3 regions of the Exiguobacterium sp. CH10 genome follow, and region 2 is predicted to be linked to each of the others. Evidence: riboswitches for the same ligand, from Rfam matches in the RefSeq annotation. Region 2 holds a riboswitch; each other region holds the start of a gene.

Region 1 (6,355 bases), 680 kb from region 2:
GTATTGACGAAGCATAAACAGCGCGGACTCGAGTTTCCAGGAGGGAAAGTCGAGCCAGGAGAACACGAGGACGATGCCGCCATCCGGGAAGTATATGAAGAGACCGGCGGCGTCGTCAAAACATTACGATATTTGGGACAGTACCGTGTGCTAGGTAGAGGCGATACGGTCATCAAAAACATTTATTATGCGGAGATTGAGCGATTCGAGGATCATCCTGCTATTGACGAGACAGATGGGGCTGTCCTGATCGATGCCTTGCCGGATAACTTATTGCGCAATCCACGCTACAGCTTCATGATGAAAGACCGTGTCCTACCGGAAACGATGAGGGTTCTTTATGATCAAAAACTGGTTTGACCGAATCGATGTGTTACCACCTTATGCGGGTTATCGGGTGACACGAGGATGGTACACGACGACAGATGGGGAAGAGGTCGTGGCGTATTCGATTGAGCCGAAACGTTCAAACGGCCAAGTATTGATGTACTTACGAGGAGGAACGGCCCGAATCGGGGATGTCCGTTTACCACGTCTCATGCAATTTGCATCGCGGGGATTTCATGTCGTCGCCCCGGTCTATCGTGGCAATCACGGCGGGACGGGAAAAGAAGACTTTGGAGGAGAAGACTTAGAGGACGTGCTCTCGCTATTCGATCGTGTCCACATGAGCGGACGATCGGTCCACGTCCTCGGTTTTTCAAGAGGGGGCATGATGGCCCTCTCGCTCGCTTCCGAACGACCGGTCACGACGGTTACTTCATGGGCTGGCGTGACAAACCTCGAGTGGACGTATGAAGAACAGCGTTCGATGCGGAAGATGTTACGTCGGATGACGGGAGGGGACCCCGAATCCGCAGAATCTGCGTATGTCGACCGTTCACCGCTTTACAAGGAATGGGTCGCCCCGACACTGCTCATCCACGGTACGGACGATGAACAAGTTCGCTTACGTCATGCGACAGCCGTCGCTGAGAAATTAGGAGAACAGGCAGAGTTTTGGGTGCTCCCGTTCGGTCACCAGCTCCCGTTTTGGGATAAATGGGAGACGACCGAACAAGCGATGGATTGGATGTTGCGACAAGAAAAAGCACTGACTCGATAAAAAAATGAGTCAGTGCTTTTGCGTTAGATGACGAGTGGTCCGGCTGCGATGACGGACTCACTTGCTTTCGTAAAGCGAGTGAAGTTTTCTTTAAATTTCATGGCGAGTGCTTTTGCCTCTAGGTCGTAACGAGCTGGGTCGCTCCACGTATCTCGCGGATTGAGCACGTCACTCGGTACACCATCGATGGCTACAGGAATCTCGACATTGAAGATGTCATGTTTCATCGTCTCCACATCACGAAGCTGACCGTTGACGGCGGCATTGACCATCGCACGCGTATAGGCGAGTTTCATACGTGAACCTTCGCCGTATGCTCCACCTGTCCAGCCCGTGTTGACGAGGTAGACATCCACATCGTGTTCTTCAATCAATTTACCGAGCATATCCGCATAACGCTCTGGAGCGAGCGGAAGGAACGGTGAACCGAAGCAAGTCGAGAACGTCGCTTGTGGTTCTGTGACTCCTCGCTCCGTACCGGCAAGCTTAGACGTATAACCAGACAAGAAGTGATACATCGCCTGTTCTTTCGTCAGTTTGCTGATTGGTGGCAAGACACCATACGCATCGGCCGTCAAGAAGACGATCGTATTTGGATGACCGGCACGTGATGGGAGCATCGCGTTGTCGATGAATTCAATCGGATATGCCGCACGCGTATTTTCAGTCAAGGAAATGTTCTTGTAGTCCGGCGTACGATCTTCATTCAATACGACGTTTTCAATCAATGAACCGAAACGGATTGCATCATAGATTTGTGGTTCGTTCTCACGCGAAAGGTTGATCGTCTTCGCGTAGCAACCGCCTTCAATGTTGAAGACCCCATCCGGTGACCATCCATGCTCATCGTCTCCGATTAAGTGGCGCTGTGGATCAGCTGAAAGTGTCGTCTTCCCAGTTCCCGACAACCCGAAGAAGAGTGCCGTTTCGTTTGCATCGTTGACGTTTGCCGAACAGTGCATCGATAAGACGTTTTGCTCAGGTAGCAAGAAGTTCATGACGGAGAAGATTGATTTTTTAATTTCGCCACCGTATTCTGTTCCCCCGATCAGAATTGTGCGCTTGGCGAATGAAACGAGAATGAACGTCTCTGAGTTCGTGCCATCCACTGCAGGATCTGCTTTATAACTCGGTGCATAAATCACAGTGAACGGATCGAACGCACCTTTCGTTGGCCATTCGCGTAGAAATAGCTGTTTAGCGAACAGACTATGCCATGCATATTCCGTGATGGCACGGACCGGTAACGTATAGTGCTCATCGGCACCAGCAGACGCTTCGAGGTAATAAAGTTTGTCTTTCTTTTCTAAATGGTTGAGTACTTTGTCGAGAAGTGCTGAAAACTTCTCTTCTGCGATCGGTTGGTTCACTTTTCCCCAATCGACAAGGTTGTTGCTGACTTCATCTTGTACGACGAATTTGTCTTTCGGTGACCGTCCGGTAAAAGCACCGGTGCTGACAGATAAAGCCCCGTCTTTTGTCAGTACACCTTCACCATTTTGGATGGCTTCTTCCACCAATTCTGGAACCGTCAAGTTCCGTTTCATGTCGGCACCATTAATTAATTCTTCGATTTTCAGGAGCGTTGTCGCCATCCTGAATCCCACCTTTCCCCTAAATAGATGTGGATGAAATCCGCATACTTCCGCGATTACGATTAATCAGTATGACATTTTTAATTATATGTGACACACTAATCAAACACAAGCGTTTCTTCTCTCTAAGTAAGCGCTTTCTTACAAAGACAGTTTATCACATTCTCTTATCACAAGGTGTTAAAAAACAGAAACGAATTAAAAAAATGTTTGACGATTCACAAACAGAAATGTTTTGCAAGTCGGTGAAAACTTTAACGAATTCGTCTGATTCCCTTGACATAATCGAGCGTCATTTATATGATGGTTTTCGTAACGGATACTCTTATTCTGAGCGGTGGAGGGAACAAGGCCCTACGAAGCCCAGCAACCGTCCGACATGAAGTCTTGTGCGGAAAAGGTGCTATCCTGAAGCGAAGCCATTAGCTTCGAACGATAAGAGGGTAAGGAAGAACGATTCAACCTTTCCCCATGTATGTCATCGGGGGAGGTTTTTTTCATTACCGTCCCAAAGCAACGCGTAAGGGGAACGAGTACCGTCCACATATCACCCTTATTATAGGAGGTTTTTTGAATGTCAAAATTGAACCGTCGACTTTTTACTTCAGAGTCGGTTACTGAAGGACATCCAGATAAAATTTGTGATCAGATCTCTGACTCGATTTTGGATGCCATTTTAGCGGAAGACCCGAATGCCCGTGTTGCGGCAGAAACGTCTGTCACAACGGGTCTTGTACTCGTAGCTGGTGAAATCACAACGTCAACTTACGTGGATATCCCGAAAGTTGTCCGTGAAACAATCCGTGAAATCGGATACACACGTGCGAAATATGGTTTCGACGCAGAAACATGTGCAGTCTTGACGTCGATTGACGAGCAATCAGTAGACATCGCGCAAGGTGTTGACCAAGCTCTTGAAGCACGTGAAGGTCAGATGACTGAAGAGGAACTTGATGCAATCGGAGCAGGTGACCAAGGTCTCATGTTCGGATACGCGACAAACGAGACACCTGAACTCATGCCGCTTCCGATCTCATTGGCGCACAAATTGTCACGTCGTCTTGCTGAAGTTCGTAAGAACGGTATGCTTGATTACCTCCGTCCGGATGGTAAGACGCAAGTAACGGTTGAGTACGATGAGGACAACAACCCTGTTCGTATCGATACAATCGTCATCTCGACACAACACGCAGAAGAGATCACGCTCGAGCAAATTCAAGAAGACTTGAAAAAGTATGTCATCGAAGCAGTCATCCCGGCTGAACTCATCGATGCTGAAACAAAATACTTCATCAACCCGACTGGTCGCTTCGTAATCGGTGGACCACAAGGAGATGCAGGTCTTACAGGACGTAAAATCATCGTTGATACGTACGGTGGATACGCACGTCACGGCGGTGGCGCATTCTCTGGTAAAGATCCTACAAAAGTTGACCGTTCGGCAGCATACGCAGCTCGTTATGTAGCGAAAAACATCGTTGCAGCAGGACTTGCGGATAAAGCAGAAGTTCAACTCGCTTACGCGATTGGGGTAGCACATCCAGTATCAATCGCTGTCGATACGTTCGGCACTGGTAAATTGAGCGAAACAGAGCTCGTCGAACTCGTTCGTGAGAACTTCGACCTCCGTCCAGCAGGCATCATCAAGATGCTTGACCTTCGCCGTCCAATCTACAAGCAAACAGCAGCTTACGGTCACTTCGGTCGTACAGATATCGAACTCCCATGGGAGCAAACAGATAAAGCAGCAGTTCTTGAAGAAGGCGCGAAGCGTTTCGCGTAAACAACAAAAACGACCTTTCCGCGGAAAGGTCGTTTTTTTAGGTTCAAGTCGTTGGAGGTGTCTGTTTATGATCATTCGATGACGAATCAGTTGAAGTGTTTTCTTGTCCAAGCGCGGTATCCTTCGCTTCGACGACTTTTTCACCGATGTCTTGTAAATCTGATTTGGCTTCTTGAGCCGTCTCGACGATTTTATTGACGTCTTCTTTGACCGTATCGACTTCTCCGACAACTTTTTCATATACGTTTTGGACGTCTGTTGAGACTTCCTGAATCTTGCCAGAAGCGGTCTTTACTTGTTCAATGACTTGAGATGCTTTCCCGGCTGGATCTTGTTTGACTTCGTTCACGATGCCTCCGACCGAAGATTTTGCATTCGTAAGCGATTGTTTCGTCTGCTCTCGATTCGAAGAGCTAAGTAAGGCGAGGAGACCACCGACGAGGGCACCGAGTAACATCCCGGTCACAACGCTGATCTTTGGGCCCCCAGCATCCAATTGGTCGAATTGACGGTTCGGATTCTCTGTTTGTTCGACTTTCGGGTCATGCTCTAATTTTGGTTCCATGTTGTTCCACTCCTTCATGTGATTGGCATTGCTAGTGTTATACCCTAGTCGATTGCGGACATAACGTTTTCTTATGAATCGTCACGAAAAAGAAACGAATGGCAGGATAAAAACGTGACGATAGGGAATGATACAAATAGATTGGCCAAAAGGGGGAAGCTGTCATGAACATGAGGGAAGCAGTTCCAGAAGATGCAGCATTAATTCGAACGATTGCACTTGCGACGATTTCAGAGGATGATTTAAATCGTTTGAAAGCGATGGAGCGCGCTTATCGACAAGAAGAGATTGTTCGAGCGATCAATTCGAGTGAAGAAGCACGAGAGCAATATTTTATCGTCGGCGAGTTCGAAGAAGATGTCATCGGATTTTGTCATGCCATCGATCGCGGTGACATGTGGGAGATGCTTCGACTTTATCTTCATCCTGATTTTCACCGGAACGGATATGGGGCAGCCTTTTTAAACTATCTCCAATCGAAAAAAACACAACCGATGGAAGTGTACGTTGAAAATTCAAATGACCAAGCGATTGCCTTCCTTTTGCATCAATCGTTTAAAGAAGTGAATCGAATCCAAGAAGAGGTATACGACCAACCGATGGAACTCATTCATTTACGATATCATCCGAGCTAAGCCTCCAGACGGATTTTCTTCAAACATCAGTTGCGGCTGATGTTTTTTTGATACAATACACATAGTCCATAAATGAGGTGACGGCAGCATGACATATGAAGAAGTACGAAAAGGGGTCATCGTCATCGTGTACCCGCTACAGTTCACGTCTCGGATTAGTGAGAACTTTATTCGCCGACTCCAAGACGAGTACGAGGTAATTGTCGTCCGTGACCAATCGGTCGGATTGACTGCAGATGACCATAAACAGCTCATCAAGCGAGCGTTGCGTGAGGCAGGGGAATACAAACTACCAATCCACGTCGTGGCATTCAGTCTAGGGGCACTTTTCACGAACCGACTCTTGCAAGAGTATGATGTGCCGCTTGGGAGTTTGACGTATATCTCTCCTTTATTTGATTGGCATGCCACTCGTCAAATCGGCGGATTGAAACAAGTCGTCGCGAGTGCTGTCGACCGTTTCCGCCCAGACTTACCGCTCGGGATGATGACATTCACTGGTGGAGGCGAGGAATCGTCACGCTTCGGTGAGATTACGTATGCGCAATACCGTGAGATTGAAGAAGAAATCGTGGAACATCAAGAAGAGAAGAAGCACTTACCACGACTTCCACTTGCTTGTTTCTATGCACCAGACGATCAATTTGCGGATGTGAAGCTGACGTTAAACGT
Region 2 (6,355 bases):
ATGTCACTAAAGTTTGCATACGTCAGAAATTGATCGTTCGTCACAGTAAAGACTGCGATCAACCCAAGGATTGCGAGTAATGTCCCGTATTGACCAATATGACTGCTGATTCGTTTTCGTTCTTTGACCACTAATTGTGCCATGTCATGCGCCTCCTTTCTCTACAAATTGTCCACGGTCGAGCCAAAGAATCCGATTGGCGACCCGTTCAAGTTCATGTCGCTCACTTGACGTGAACAACACGGTCTTCCCTTGTTTCGCGAGTGCGACGACGCGTTCATACACGTCTTGTTTCGCTGCGATATCAATTCCTTTTGTCGGTTCGTCGAGCAGATAGATGTCCCGGTCGTCGAGTAGCCATTTGCTAAAGACGACCTTCTGCTGATTTCCACCACTCAGCTCACGAACCGGTTGTCTCACGTTCTCATAGCGGACGCGAAGTGATGCCAATACGTCTGAGACAGTATCGTTCTTTCCTGCGACAGAAATCACATTCCTCTCAATTGTCTCGTCAAGAAATAAACCGTGACGACGTCTCTCCTCTGGAACGAGCGCAAATCCTAAACGTACGGCATCTGTCGGTTCTTGGATCACGTGCGTTGTTCCGTCAACCGTGATGGATTGACGAAGCCCAGAAAGACCGAACAAGGCTTCCACGAGTTCCGTCTTCCCGCTCCCCGTCAATCCTCCGATCCCGAGCACTTCCCCACGGTGCGCTTCAATAGAGAGATGCGTCCCGAACGCAGGGAGAGTCACCTGCGCGGACAAACGAATCTCCTCTTCAGGAATTGCCTTCTCTTGTGTCCCTTCAAATGTCGTCCCACTCAAAAAGGTTTGAACGGCTTCCGTGGAAAGGGGTTGAAACGGTCCCTCATATACGACGCGTCCGTCTCGAAGAAACGTAGATGTTGACGTGACGCGCGTCAGTTCGTCTGACCGGTGTGTGACCAGCACAATCCCCACCCCTTCTGCCGCCAGCGTTTGTAATAATTCAAGCAAGGCAGCGGCATCCGTTTCCGACAAGGCAGCGGTCGGCTCATCGAGTAATAAATACTTGGCATCACTCTCGAGTGCCCGGGCGATGAGAAGACGTTGCTTTACGCTGAGCGGATAGTGACCGGCAGGACGCGTTGGATCGATGTCTAAACCGACCCGGGATAGCACGTCTTTTGCCCGCTGTTTCAACAGTTGTGGGCGAATCCGCTTCACCGTCTGCCATGGGAGAACATTTTCGTATACAGGCAAGTCCAAATAGAGCGCATCATCCACTTCTTGCGATACGGTGATGATGCCTTGACGAATCGCTTCCGCCGGTGTGAGACGCGTGGTCGTCCCGTCAATGGACAGTTCACCAGACGTCGGTTCGACCGTTCCGTTCAGTAGTTTGATGAGTGTACTCTTACCCGCCCCGTTCAGACCGAGGAGTCCATGAATGTCTCCCGGTTTTAGGCTGAACGACAGCTGATCGAGTACGGTCACTTCACCATACTGTTTCGTGATTCGTTCCAAGCGAATCATCAGTCGGTCTCCTTCATCCAGTCCGACCATGCCGCATTCGACTCACCCCAACCCGGAACGTATTGTCCGAGGTCACTCATTGTGACAGGTTCATCCGGCAAGACGTCACGGTCCACTAAATACGGATCAACCGAGTGAATCGAAGGGGTTTCTTCCCCGACCACTTTTTGATAAGCGTAACGGACTTGAATGCGACCAATTTCGGCTGGATCCGTCGCGGCCGTCACACCCCACGGACTCCCGTCCTCTTGCATGAGTTGTAGGTCTTCGTCACTCAAGTCAATCCCGTAAACGGCAATCTCGTCACGTCCCGCCTGCTTGATGGCACGGCTCGCCCCTTTTGCGAACTCATCCCACATCGCAAACACCGCATCGATTTCGCCTTCCGGATACTTCTTCAAAATCGCCTCCATCTGACTTTGCGTATCGAGCGCTGTATTATTCGTCGCCGAACCGAACTTTGCAACTTCCTGGATGCCCGGATAGCGTTTCAAGAACGCGTCATAAATCGTATGACGACGTTCCATCGGCGTGAATCCGCCGACCCAGATTGTGACGATGTTCCCTTCCCCGTCCAAGTCTTCTGCGAGAGCTTTGAGTGAACGCCAAGCGAGGGAATAATCATCTTGGTCGATGACCGTCACCCCTTCATTCGTTAAATCGTTATCGAATGCGACGACTTTGATGCCCTTGTCGAGCGCCCGTTGAACGGGCTCTTTCAAGGCATCGGCACGCCCGTGGTCAATTAAGATCACATCGACCCCTTGCGTCGTCGCCGTATCGACATAACTCGCCATCTTCGATAAATCATTATCGGCGTTATACACTTTCACGTTGCCACCGAACGCTTCGACTTGCTCGGTCACCCCTTCGATATATTGCGAAGAGAACGTCCCAATCGACATCTGCATGACGAGGGCGACTTCTAGGTTTTTTGGAAGGGTCTCATTCGATACGCTGACTGTTTTTGTCTCCGTTTTATTTGTTGTCGCGGTCGTTTTCGGTTGCGCCTGTTCGTTCGTGCATCCGACAAGTGCTAAGATGACGGTCAACAGGAAGATGATGATTTTTTTAGACATATGCGTTTCCTCCTACGTGTTGTACAATGACCGACTCGGTCGGTTCGAGCACACCTGTCTCTGTGATCAGACCGGTGATGAGTTCTGGTGGGGTCACATCAAACGCCGGATTGAAGACGGTGATCCCGACGAGTGCCGTCGGATGTCCCCCGATATGAGTCACTTCATGCGCGTCCCGTTCTTCGATTTGAATCGTGTCGTCTGCTTCCAAATCAAACGTCGAATGCGGGGCTGCCACATAAAACGGGATGCCGTAATGCTTCGCCAAAATCGCGAGTTGGAGTGTCCCGATCTTGTTGGCCGTATGACCGGTACGGGTGATACGGTCCGCCCCGACGATGATGGCATCGATTTGTTTCGTCTGAATCGTCCATGCGGCCATGTTGTCCGTGATCAATGTGACGTCGATGTCTGCCCGGTCGAGCTCCCATACCGTCAACCGTGCCCCTTGAAGCAGTGGACGAGTTTCCGACGCGAATACGCGAAACGGGATGCCTCGTTCTTTTCCGACATAGAACGGAGCAAGCGCGGTACCGTATCGTGACGTCGCAATGGCACCGGCGTTACAAATCGTCAACACGTTCCCACCAGCAGGTAACACGGTCAACGCATGCTCACCAATCGTGCGATACGTGGCCACGTCTTGTTCATAGATTTCAATCGCACGCGCTTTGACGGCTTTTGCAATCTGTTCAAAGTCCTCCCCCACATTCAGTCGAAGGAGTGATTCGATGACATGTTGTAAGTTGACCGCTGTTGGTCTTGTCGCAATCAACCGTTGACCAACCTGATTCAATTGGAGATGAAAATAGGGATTGTCTTGCAGGCGTGACGCTTCTTTCGCAAGGACGAACGCCCCAAAATAAGCGATGGCCGGCGCACCCCGGACTTGAAGCGACTTGATCGCCTGTTCGGCCTGTTCGAGCGTCAACACTTCGATATAGCGCTCTTCTTGCGGCAACAGCGTCTGATCTAAAATCGTCAACACCTCGGTGTCGGCATCGAAATGAATACTTTGCACACTCATACCCGCACCTCCGATAGGACCGGGATCAGCTGGTCGATCGATTGAATCTGATGGCGCTGTTTGATGAGACGTGTCCCAAGTTCTAGGGCGTGACGTTTCCGTTCGATGCGAAGGTCGTCTGGTAATGTTTCCAAGTCAGCGACTCCCGCCAGACCGACCGTCCGACGAATCAATTCGCAGCCTGCGTAGCCGATCGCATCACTCAAAATCGATGGCAACAGTTCGTCCACGAATCCTACTGTGTTGAATGGCTCGACCGCCTGTGTGAAGCGTGTACGGAACGTTTTTTCGAACGTCTCCCAGACCGTGAGCACTTCTGTGAAGCGTTCGAACCGCTTCAACGGATGTGCATACGTCGAGAACACCAAGTGAGCGATGATTTGACCGATGTCAAAACCGAACGGACCGTAAAACGCAAACTCAGGATCGATGATTTTCGTTTCTTGACGAGTCGCAAAAATGCTTCCTGTATGTAAATCCCCATGTAGCAACGCTTCGTGTTTTGTCACGAACCCAACCTTCAATTTCGTCACTTCAATTTTCAAGGCGAGGTCTGACCACAGTTGCTCCACGTCCGGACGAAGAGCCGCTTCGATTTGATTCGATTCTGCATCACGATACGGGTCAGTGAAGATCAGTTTTTCTGTGATGTCGCATAGCTCTGGATTGTAATACTCTTTTTCGATTTGTTTCTTGGCGAGCGGTCCTTTCGCATAGTCAGATGTCGCAAACAACGTTTCCCCGAGGAATGTACCGACGTGACGCGCCAAATTCGGATAGCTCTCTCCTTTTAGGAAACCCGTCCGGACGATTTCAAACGCTGACAAATCTTCTAAAATCGTATAGGCGAGTTCACGGTCGCTACCGAGTACATCTGGTACGAATTGTGGTACGACTTTTGAAAACTCACGGAGTGCCAGTTGTTCGATCCACGAACGGTCAAGCGTGAGCGGCCAGCTCTCTCCAACGACTTTTGCATACGGCAACGCCTGTTTCACGATCAATGACGTTTCTCCTTGACGAATGCGAAAGACGAGATTTAAATTTCCATCTCCGATTTCCTCACATTCTGCAATCCCCTCTTCTAGTAACCCCAACTGTCGAACGTGTTCGACGACACTTTGTTCTGTAAACGCCTCATAAGCCATGAAGATTTTCCCCTTTCTTAACTCTATGCATGAAAAAAGCCCCTTTCTCCGCGAGAAAGAGGCACACCCAAATTGGTTGTTCCTCTCATCTTTCAGACATATGTCTGGTGGATGTAGCACCGTGCCAAATGGTCGGTTGCTGCGGCGTCGTAGGGCCAATTCCCTCTGCCAACTCGCGATAAGAGTAAATGATGTAATTGTGTTTGACGTGTTGAGACGAATATTACGGATTAGGCACGCTAGTTGTCAATCCTCTATTTTCGGTCGACTCCCTATTTTTGACACGCATATATAGAAACATTATTTTTAAACTTTTTTTCTCAAAAAAAGGAATTGACGAGTGAGCGATTCTATGTAAAAATTCAATTAAATTTCACAACTTCACAACTATTCTTATCAAGAGCAGACGGAGGGACAAGCCCGATGATGTCGCAGCAACCGACCAGTAATGGCACGGTGCTAATTCTTGCAGCTATCGCTGAGAGATAAGAGTTCATTGTTTTCGAATGACCTCTTGCCAAGCCAAGAGGTCATTTTTTGTTTGACCTGAAAGGAGGAACTTATGGGAGTCATCGCAACTTATGAAATCAAACATACCGATCACGTCGAACGCGTGGCTGAGAAAATCGCACATGAGCTGACCGTCGGGACATGGACCGAATTGAACCATCTCGAACAGCATCAACTACAGGCATTCCGCGGTGAGGTCATTGATATCTCCCAACAGGAAACGACGAGTCGCTTCTCGATTCGTTACCCGCTACATAATGTGACACCGGACTTTTCGTCCATTCTGACGACGACATTCGGAAAGCTGTCGCTCGACCCAAGCGTCCAACTTGTCGACCTAACGCTCCCGGACGAGCTCGCATCGGACTTTCCTGGTGCCGCATTCGGCGTTGAAGGTGTCCGCGACATCCTTCGAGTACACGACCGACCGCTCGCCATGAGCATCTTCAAAGGTGTCATCGGCCGGGATCTCGACTTTTTGGCGACACAGCTCCGTGACCAATTCAACGGCGGAATCGACCTCGTCAAAGACGATGAGATTTTATATGACAATCCGCTCACCCCATCGCTCGAACGGGCTCGAATTGGAGCATCGATCATTCAAGAACATCAAGAATTGACGGGTCGTTCCGTTCTATACGCCGTCACGTTGAGCGGACCCGTTTTCACCTTACGCGATCAGGCAAAACGTTTGATCGAGGCAGGCGCGACCGCATTTTTGTTCAACGTGTATACGTACGGGCTTGACGTGTTACGAGAGCTCGCCAAAGACCCTGAGATTCACGTCCCGATTTTGGCACATCCTGCTTTTGCGGGAGCGTTGACCGGATCGATTCGTCATTCCCTCCTCTTTGGGAAACTGATTCGACTCGCCGGGGCGGACTTGACGCTCTTCCCGTCGCCATATGGTTCACTCTCGACACCGAAAGACGAAACACAACAGATTCAAACGTATGCGACGGAATCCCATTGGACGAAACCGATTCTGACTGTCCCGTCTGCCGGGATTCACCCAGGACTCGTTCCGGATTTGATTCGTGACTTCGGAACGGATGTCGTCATCAATGCAGGCG
Region 3 (6,355 bases), 1.1 Mb from region 2:
ATAAGTGAGTGAATTCCCGTCAAACGGTTTACGGTGCGCAATGACTCTTGAACCGTCTTCTTGGTCCAGCATCCACTCTTCAAGCATCGAATCGGGTTCTTCGCCTTCTTTCAGTAACGTACCTTCAATAAAGCGAACCGTCATCGTTTCAGTCACTGGTTCACCATCCCGCATGTAATGGAACGTATATATGGGAACCGCTTCTCCTTTTTTTATCTCTCCAGGTTCGATGATGGTGTCGACGCTTAACTCTTCAAAGGACTGTTGTTCTATTGACGCAGGATCCTCTAGTTCTTCAAACTGTAATTGCTGATAAACAAAGCGTTCATTGAATGAAAAAAGAATATACGGTTGAGATGTTTTTCGATCGAGTCCGATGGCAATCTGTCGATGCGGCATATCGATTCCGGTCGGTTGAAAACTAGTGAGCGAATGTCTCGTCGCTTTACCATCGAGTTCTAGTTCAAGCTCTCCAAATAGAGCCGGTTCAATTTCAAGTAATGTATCTCGGAACGGGATGATGTCGATTTCATCGATGTTCAGTTCGTCTGTTTTCATTAGCTTATCTTTTGAGGATAAAGATGTTTGATGAAGGCTAGGTAATCGGGGGACGCTGATTCCTTCAGATGTATTTACAAAGTCCGGGAACTTATCGATCGTCTCCGCCATCCATTGATTCGTATAATCTTCGCGACAGACAACATATCGTTCGTCACCTTCTAAATAGGTAACTACTTTCATCGAGTACGGATCCATGGATGACACGACCCCGTTTCGTCCTGCGAACACTGTCTGATATACAGTGACATCTCCATTTAGCTCCGCCGTTCGTTCACCCTCACATGCCTCAAGCACTTCTCTCGTTTCGTGTACTTGAACAAATTCTCCTTCTTTCGTGTAACTCTCGAGATTCCATTGATTTTCTATGTGATCTAATTGAATGACTTCTATGTCAGATGCTCCACATGCGCTTAACAACGAAGCGCCAAGTATTATTGTAATCCCTCTTTTAAACAAAATATCTCCTCCAGTCAACGTTCTATCCAATTTTACCATTATCTAACTGTCCTATACGAAAAAAATCCGCCCATGTTTCATGGGCGGATGGTACATCGATTATTTACTTTGGTCGATCGCACGTTGGAGTCTAGCTTCGACGTCCGCTGCGACGGCTTGTAACGATTCGTCATCTATGAGGCGAATCAACGTTGTCGGTTTCGGCATGCCGATCTGTGTGTGATTGTCCTTTTCGAACACGGCGATTTTACAAGGGAGGAAGTAGCCTCCCTCTAAATGGTGTGACAGCACTTCTTTTGCTGCCTTCGGGTTGCACACTTCTAAGATGCGATACTTCCCTTCAATGGCCTGCCCTTTTTTCTCTAACGTGTCGCTCAAATCAAAGTCCCATAATACACCGAATGACTCATCTTTCAGCGCTTCTCCAAGACGGGCGATGACGTCCTCAACAGTACGGTCAGACTGTACAGTATAATCAAACATCTTCATTCCTCCTTATGTGATTCCTCTTGAAATCTGTACCCGAACGAAGTCGCTTTCAATCAAAAAGAAACTGTATGTGATTTGAAACATAATCACGAAACGTAACGTATAAAAAGAGATAATAGTTAGAACCAAACTGATGTAAAGGAGAAGTGGTTGTCGTGACGGTCACGGTATTCACGCATACGAGCTGCAGTTCTTCCAGAAAAACGATTGATTGGTTGCGGGAACAAAAGATTCCCTTCATCGAAAAGAAATTGACAGACCAAGGCTTATCCTTTGGTGAATTTAAAGAAATGCTAAGTCTGACTGAGAATGGGACGACCGACTTGCTGTCGGTACAGAAGAGCGTCTATAAACAAGCGGCTGAGAAACTCGACGAGATGTCGATCCGCGAACTGTACAGTTTTGTCGCATCAAACCCACAAATCCTGAAGAGTCCGATTGTCTTCGACCATCATCGCATCCAGGTCGGTTTCAGTGAGAAAGAGATTCGGACGTTCATTCCTCGGCATGACCGCATCGCTGAACTAAAACGGTTGCTCCACAACGCATAAATCGTGTCGCCAAGGCGACACGATTCTTTTTTAGGCTCGTTTTAATTTGGCTGCCAATCGGTTTCCGAATGACTGAATCGATTGAACAAGTAGGATAAGGACGAAAATCGTCACATACATCACTTCCGGTTCGAAACGAAGGTGTCCGTATTGATACGCGATATCTCCAAGCCCACCGGCTCCAACGAGACCTGCCATGGCTGTCGCACCAATCAACCCGATCGTTGCAATCGTCAATCCGAGAACGATGGAAGAACGTGCCTCACGGATGAGGACGTACCAGATGATCTTTCTCGTCGAGATGCCCATCGCCTCATACGCCTCGATGACCCCGCGGTCGACTTCAAGTAGAGCAGACTCCATGAGTCGTGCGATGTATGGTGCGGTGAAGACAATGAGTGGTAGAAGTACACCTTGGACCCCGATTGTCGTACCCATGATGAACCGTGTGAACGGCAAGATGAAAAACAAGAGAATGATGAACGGAATCGAACGGATGACGTTGATGACGCTCGACAATCCGCCGTACACGAATCGGTTTGCGAGACGCCCGTTCGGTCTAGTCAGTACGAGTAACGTCCCGAGCGGTAGTCCGATCAGTGTCGAGATGAGGAGCGCGATGCTCGTCATCGTCAACGTTTGAATGGTTCCCGTCCAAATGAGGTCACCCCAGTCTGTCCAGAACTGTTGCATGATTCGATACCTCCCTTACGTGTACACCGCTCGTCTTCAAATAACGAACAGCGAGTTCTGTTTGATCATGGTCTCCGTCAAGGTGAACGAGCAGGTTCCCGACGAGACCGGCTTTCAATTTCTTGATGCCGCCTCCGATGATGTTCGGTAAGATCCCGAAACGTTTCGTCAACTGCGCGAGCACCGCTTGTTCCGTTTGACTACCGATGAATGATAAATGAACGAGCGTGCCTCTCGTCTGTAATTCCGACACCACTTCTTCCGGAACATCGAGATTCGTCTTCAAGAACCGCTGCGTCGTTTCGTGTCTCGGGTTTGAGAAGACATCCAATACATTCCCTTGTTCGATGATGTTGCCGTGATCGATGACGGCGACCCGGTCACAGATCCGTTCAATTACTTCCATCTCATGCGTGATCAAGAAGATGGTCAATCCGAGTTCTCGGTTAATCTCGAGCAACAATTCTAAGATCGACTCGGTCGTTTCAGGGTCGAGGGCACTCGTCGACTCGTCGCTGAGCAGGATGTCCGGTTCATGTGCGAGCGCTCGTGCAATGGCGACGCGCTGTTTTTGTCCGCCTGACAATTGTTCAGGATAGTGGTTCCGATGTTCAGATAAACCGACGATGTCGAGATAGCGGTCGACCCGTTCACGGATGACTTGCTTTCCGAGCCCTTCGAGGCGGAGCGGGATGGCGACATTCTCTTCGACGGTCGCCGTCTTTAATAAGTTGTAATGTTGAAAGATCATACCGATTCGCTGACGTAGCGAAGAGAGTTCTTTTTTCTTTAATTGTGTGATATCTTGTCCCTCAATCTCAACGACACCTGCTGTCGGACGTTCCAATAGATTGATCATCCGGATGAGAGTACTCTTCCCAGCACCGCTTCGGCCGATGATGCCGAAGATCTCCCCTTTCTTGATTGTGAGGGAGACGTCGTCGAGCGCGGTGATCGTATCTCCATTGACGTGAAATTGCTTGGTGATTTGTTTCAGTTCAATCATCAAATCCCTCCTCAGAACGCTGGTACGACAGATCCATTGAATTCTTCTTCGATGAAGGCACGTACTTCATCCGAATGGTAGTAAGACTTCAATGTCTCAACGACCTCATCTTCTTTGTTGACCGAGCGGACGACCACATAGTTCGGATATGGGTTGTCGACCGTGTCCTCATGGAACAGGGCATCCTCGTTGATGGAGAGACCTGCTCCCATCGCAAAGTTTGTATTGATGGCTGCAAGGGCTACTTCCGGTAGCTGTGTGGGAAGCTGCGACGCTTCAAGCTCGATAAATTCTAAATTGAGCGGGTTTTCTGCGATATCTCGTTTTGTTGCTTTATCCGTCAGACCTTCTTTTAATGTGATCAGACCTGCTGTTTCATATAGTCGCAAGGCACGAAGTTCGTTTGCCGGATCGTTCGGGACGGCAACTTTATCCCCTTCTTTTAAATCTTTGATATCTGTCAACTTCTCAGAATAAAGACCCATCGGGAAAGCGACGGTCTTGAACACATCGTCAATTTTATAACCTTTGTCTGACTTTTGTAGTTCGAGGAACGATAACGTCTGGTAACTGTTCACATCAAGGCTTCCCTCGTCAAGGGCCGTGTTCGGTGTATTGTAATCGTTGAATACTTTGATATCGATCTCAAGACCGTCCTCTTTCGCGAGTTCTTGTACTTTCTCTGCAATCTGCTCGTGTGGGCCACCGGTCACGCCGATCGTCAGCTCTTCCGTGCTGAGCGTCTCGCTCGCCTCGGATTGTCCACACGCGGAAAGTGCGATTGCTGCAAGGAATGACGTACCTGCCAAAAGTGTTTTTTGTTTGATGTTCATGAATAGTTCCTCCTCCAAATGAAAAGCCCGCTACTCACGAAGAGCGGCGGGCACGACAAGTGAAAGTCGGACACGCTCATCTCCCAGACGTCTCGTCTGTTGGAATTAGCACCATGATCATACTGATCTGGTTGCCGGGTTTCATCGGGCCAGTCCCTCCACCACTCTTGATAAGCAATCGGTTCTATTATTTTGTTATTATATTACTGATAAAAGCATTATTTGTAAACCACTTCTTGTAGATTGATGAGAATTTCTTTTAACTGCTCTGAATCTTCGAGATTCCGAATCCCTTGAATCGTGATTTCTTCGACGATCGAAGTGACCAACTCTTCGACTTGATCAGGACGAATCCCAAGTTGGGTAAGTGAAGTCGGCGCATCGATGGATGCAAGCCAGCTCTCTAAAAGGATGGCTTCATCGGACCTAATCAATCGTTCTTGAACAATCAATCCGAACCCGACCTTGTCCCCATGTAACCAATGATGAGTCGAATCAAAGCGACTGAGCGCATTATGAACGGCGTGCGCGACAGCAACACGTGTGCCGGCATCCCCGAACCCACCAACCGCACCACCGATTGCGAGGACATGGTCGACGATATATCGGACGTCCGTTCCATAACGACGAAAGTCCTGTTCATGAATCGACAAGTCCATCAATTTCCCGCACTGCGCAGCAAGTGATAACCCTGACTGAATCCCTGCATCCTTTGATGTCGTCCCACTAATATATCGGGCCTCGAACCACTTTGCGACCGTATCGATCACGCCGGCTTTGAAATAGTCGTAAGGTGAATCACGTAACAGTCGTTCATCTGCGATGACGCGCTCGATGACGACCGAAAACGTATCATAACGGATATAGGATCCTTCCTCAGTATAGATGACGCTAAGAGGTGTGAAGGCGGCACAGTTTGACACGAGTGTCGGGACGACAATGAGCGGCACCGACTGAATGGCCGCAATCCGCTTCGCCGTATCGATCAATTTACCTCCGCCGACGGCAATCCATACGTCGGGTCGATAGGCATTCAAACGATTTATTTCTTCGTCTGAACATTCACCGTAAAATCGTACACTCGGAATTTCTGCTAGACGAGGGGATACGCGTACCGCTTCACCGTATCCGTTCAATCCTCTCAAAATGAGTGCCTCCCGATTCCCGATCACCGTATGAAGGTCCTCGAGCGCATCATTCGAATGGTCATATTCGAGCACGGCTTGACGTATCACAAATGTACCTCCTCATAAGCTGCAAACAGTCTCTCAATCCGTTCTACCGCTTCATCAATCTTCTGTTCAGACGATACGAGACCGAAACGGATGTGGTGCTCTCCCTCTGTTCCAAAGAAGTAGCCTGGTGTGACGGCAACACCCGCCTCGTGGAGTAATTTTGTCGAGAACGATTTTGCATCCCCCTCAGGTACTTTCGCCCATACAAAGAACGAACCCTTCGGTGCCTCAATCTCCCATCCTGCCCGGCGCAACCCGTCAATCAATCGGTTTCGTCTTGTTTCGTAAAGTGAGGCTAGGTCGTCACGTAAGTCACGTGGGGATTCTAACGCCACGATGGCTGCCTCTTGAATGGCCGAGAAGACAGACACGTGGACGTGATCTTGATACGTGTTGATGGCTTCGATAATATCCGCATTCCCAACAGCAAAGGCGACCCGCCATCCCGACATATTGAACGCTTTCGACATTGTGTATACTTCAATTCCAATTTCCTTCGCACCATCTGCCTGAAGGAAGCTCGGTGGAACA

Evidence for each region. A riboswitch is a leader RNA that binds a small molecule or an ion and turns the genes downstream of it on or off. The one in region 2 is predicted to bind S-adenosylmethionine.
Region 1: linked by a shared signal. The riboswitch ahead of metK (methionine adenosyltransferase) and the one ahead of mtnK (S-methyl-5-thioribose kinase) in region 2 are both predicted to bind S-adenosylmethionine.
Region 3: linked by a shared signal. The riboswitch ahead of KNP04_RS00465 (MetQ/NlpA family ABC transporter substrate-binding protein) and the one ahead of mtnK (S-methyl-5-thioribose kinase) in region 2 are both predicted to bind S-adenosylmethionine.

What each region holds. Positions count from the first base shown of each region.
Region 1 covers NZ_JACSKO010000001.1:508,298-514,652, reverse strand. Annotated here, with positions in the region: gene ytkD (RNA deprotection pyrophosphohydrolase) at 1-360, shown strand, start outside; gene KNP04_RS02675 (alpha/beta hydrolase family protein) at 341-1,105, shown strand; gene pckA (phosphoenolpyruvate carboxykinase (ATP)) at 1,129-2,700, opposite strand; SAM riboswitch class I at 3,023-3,142, shown strand; gene metK (methionine adenosyltransferase) at 3,275-4,483, shown strand; gene KNP04_RS02660 (hypothetical protein) at 4,527-5,048, opposite strand; gene KNP04_RS02655 (GNAT family N-acetyltransferase) at 5,213-5,683, shown strand; gene KNP04_RS02650 (alpha/beta hydrolase) at 5,772-6,355, shown strand, end outside.
Region 2 covers NZ_JACSKO010000001.1:1,184,304-1,190,658, forward strand. Annotated here, with positions in the region: gene KNP04_RS05915 (ABC transporter permease) at 1-143, opposite strand, end outside; gene KNP04_RS05920 (sugar ABC transporter ATP-binding protein) at 145-1,518, opposite strand; gene KNP04_RS05925 (sugar ABC transporter substrate-binding protein) at 1,518-2,597, opposite strand; gene mtnA (S-methyl-5-thioribose-1-phosphate isomerase) at 2,590-3,624, opposite strand; gene mtnK (S-methyl-5-thioribose kinase) at 3,621-4,772, opposite strand; SAM riboswitch class I at 4,855-4,957, opposite strand; SAM riboswitch class I at 5,163-5,264, shown strand; gene KNP04_RS05940 (2,3-diketo-5-methylthiopentyl-1-phosphate enolase) at 5,335-6,355, shown strand, end outside.
Region 3 covers NZ_JACSKO010000001.1:83,269-89,623, forward strand. Annotated here, with positions in the region: gene KNP04_RS00440 (hypothetical protein) at 1-1,017, opposite strand, end outside; gene KNP04_RS00445 (DUF302 domain-containing protein) at 1,117-1,500, opposite strand; gene KNP04_RS00450 (Spx/MgsR family RNA polymerase-binding regulatory protein) at 1,662-2,057, shown strand; gene KNP04_RS00455 (methionine ABC transporter permease) at 2,088-2,750, opposite strand; gene KNP04_RS00460 (methionine ABC transporter ATP-binding protein) at 2,722-3,756, opposite strand; gene KNP04_RS00465 (MetQ/NlpA family ABC transporter substrate-binding protein) at 3,768-4,589, opposite strand; SAM riboswitch class I at 4,663-4,766, opposite strand; gene KNP04_RS00470 (iron-containing alcohol dehydrogenase) at 4,808-5,824, opposite strand; gene KNP04_RS00475 (aminotransferase class I/II-fold pyridoxal phosphate-dependent enzyme) at 5,821-6,355, opposite strand, start outside.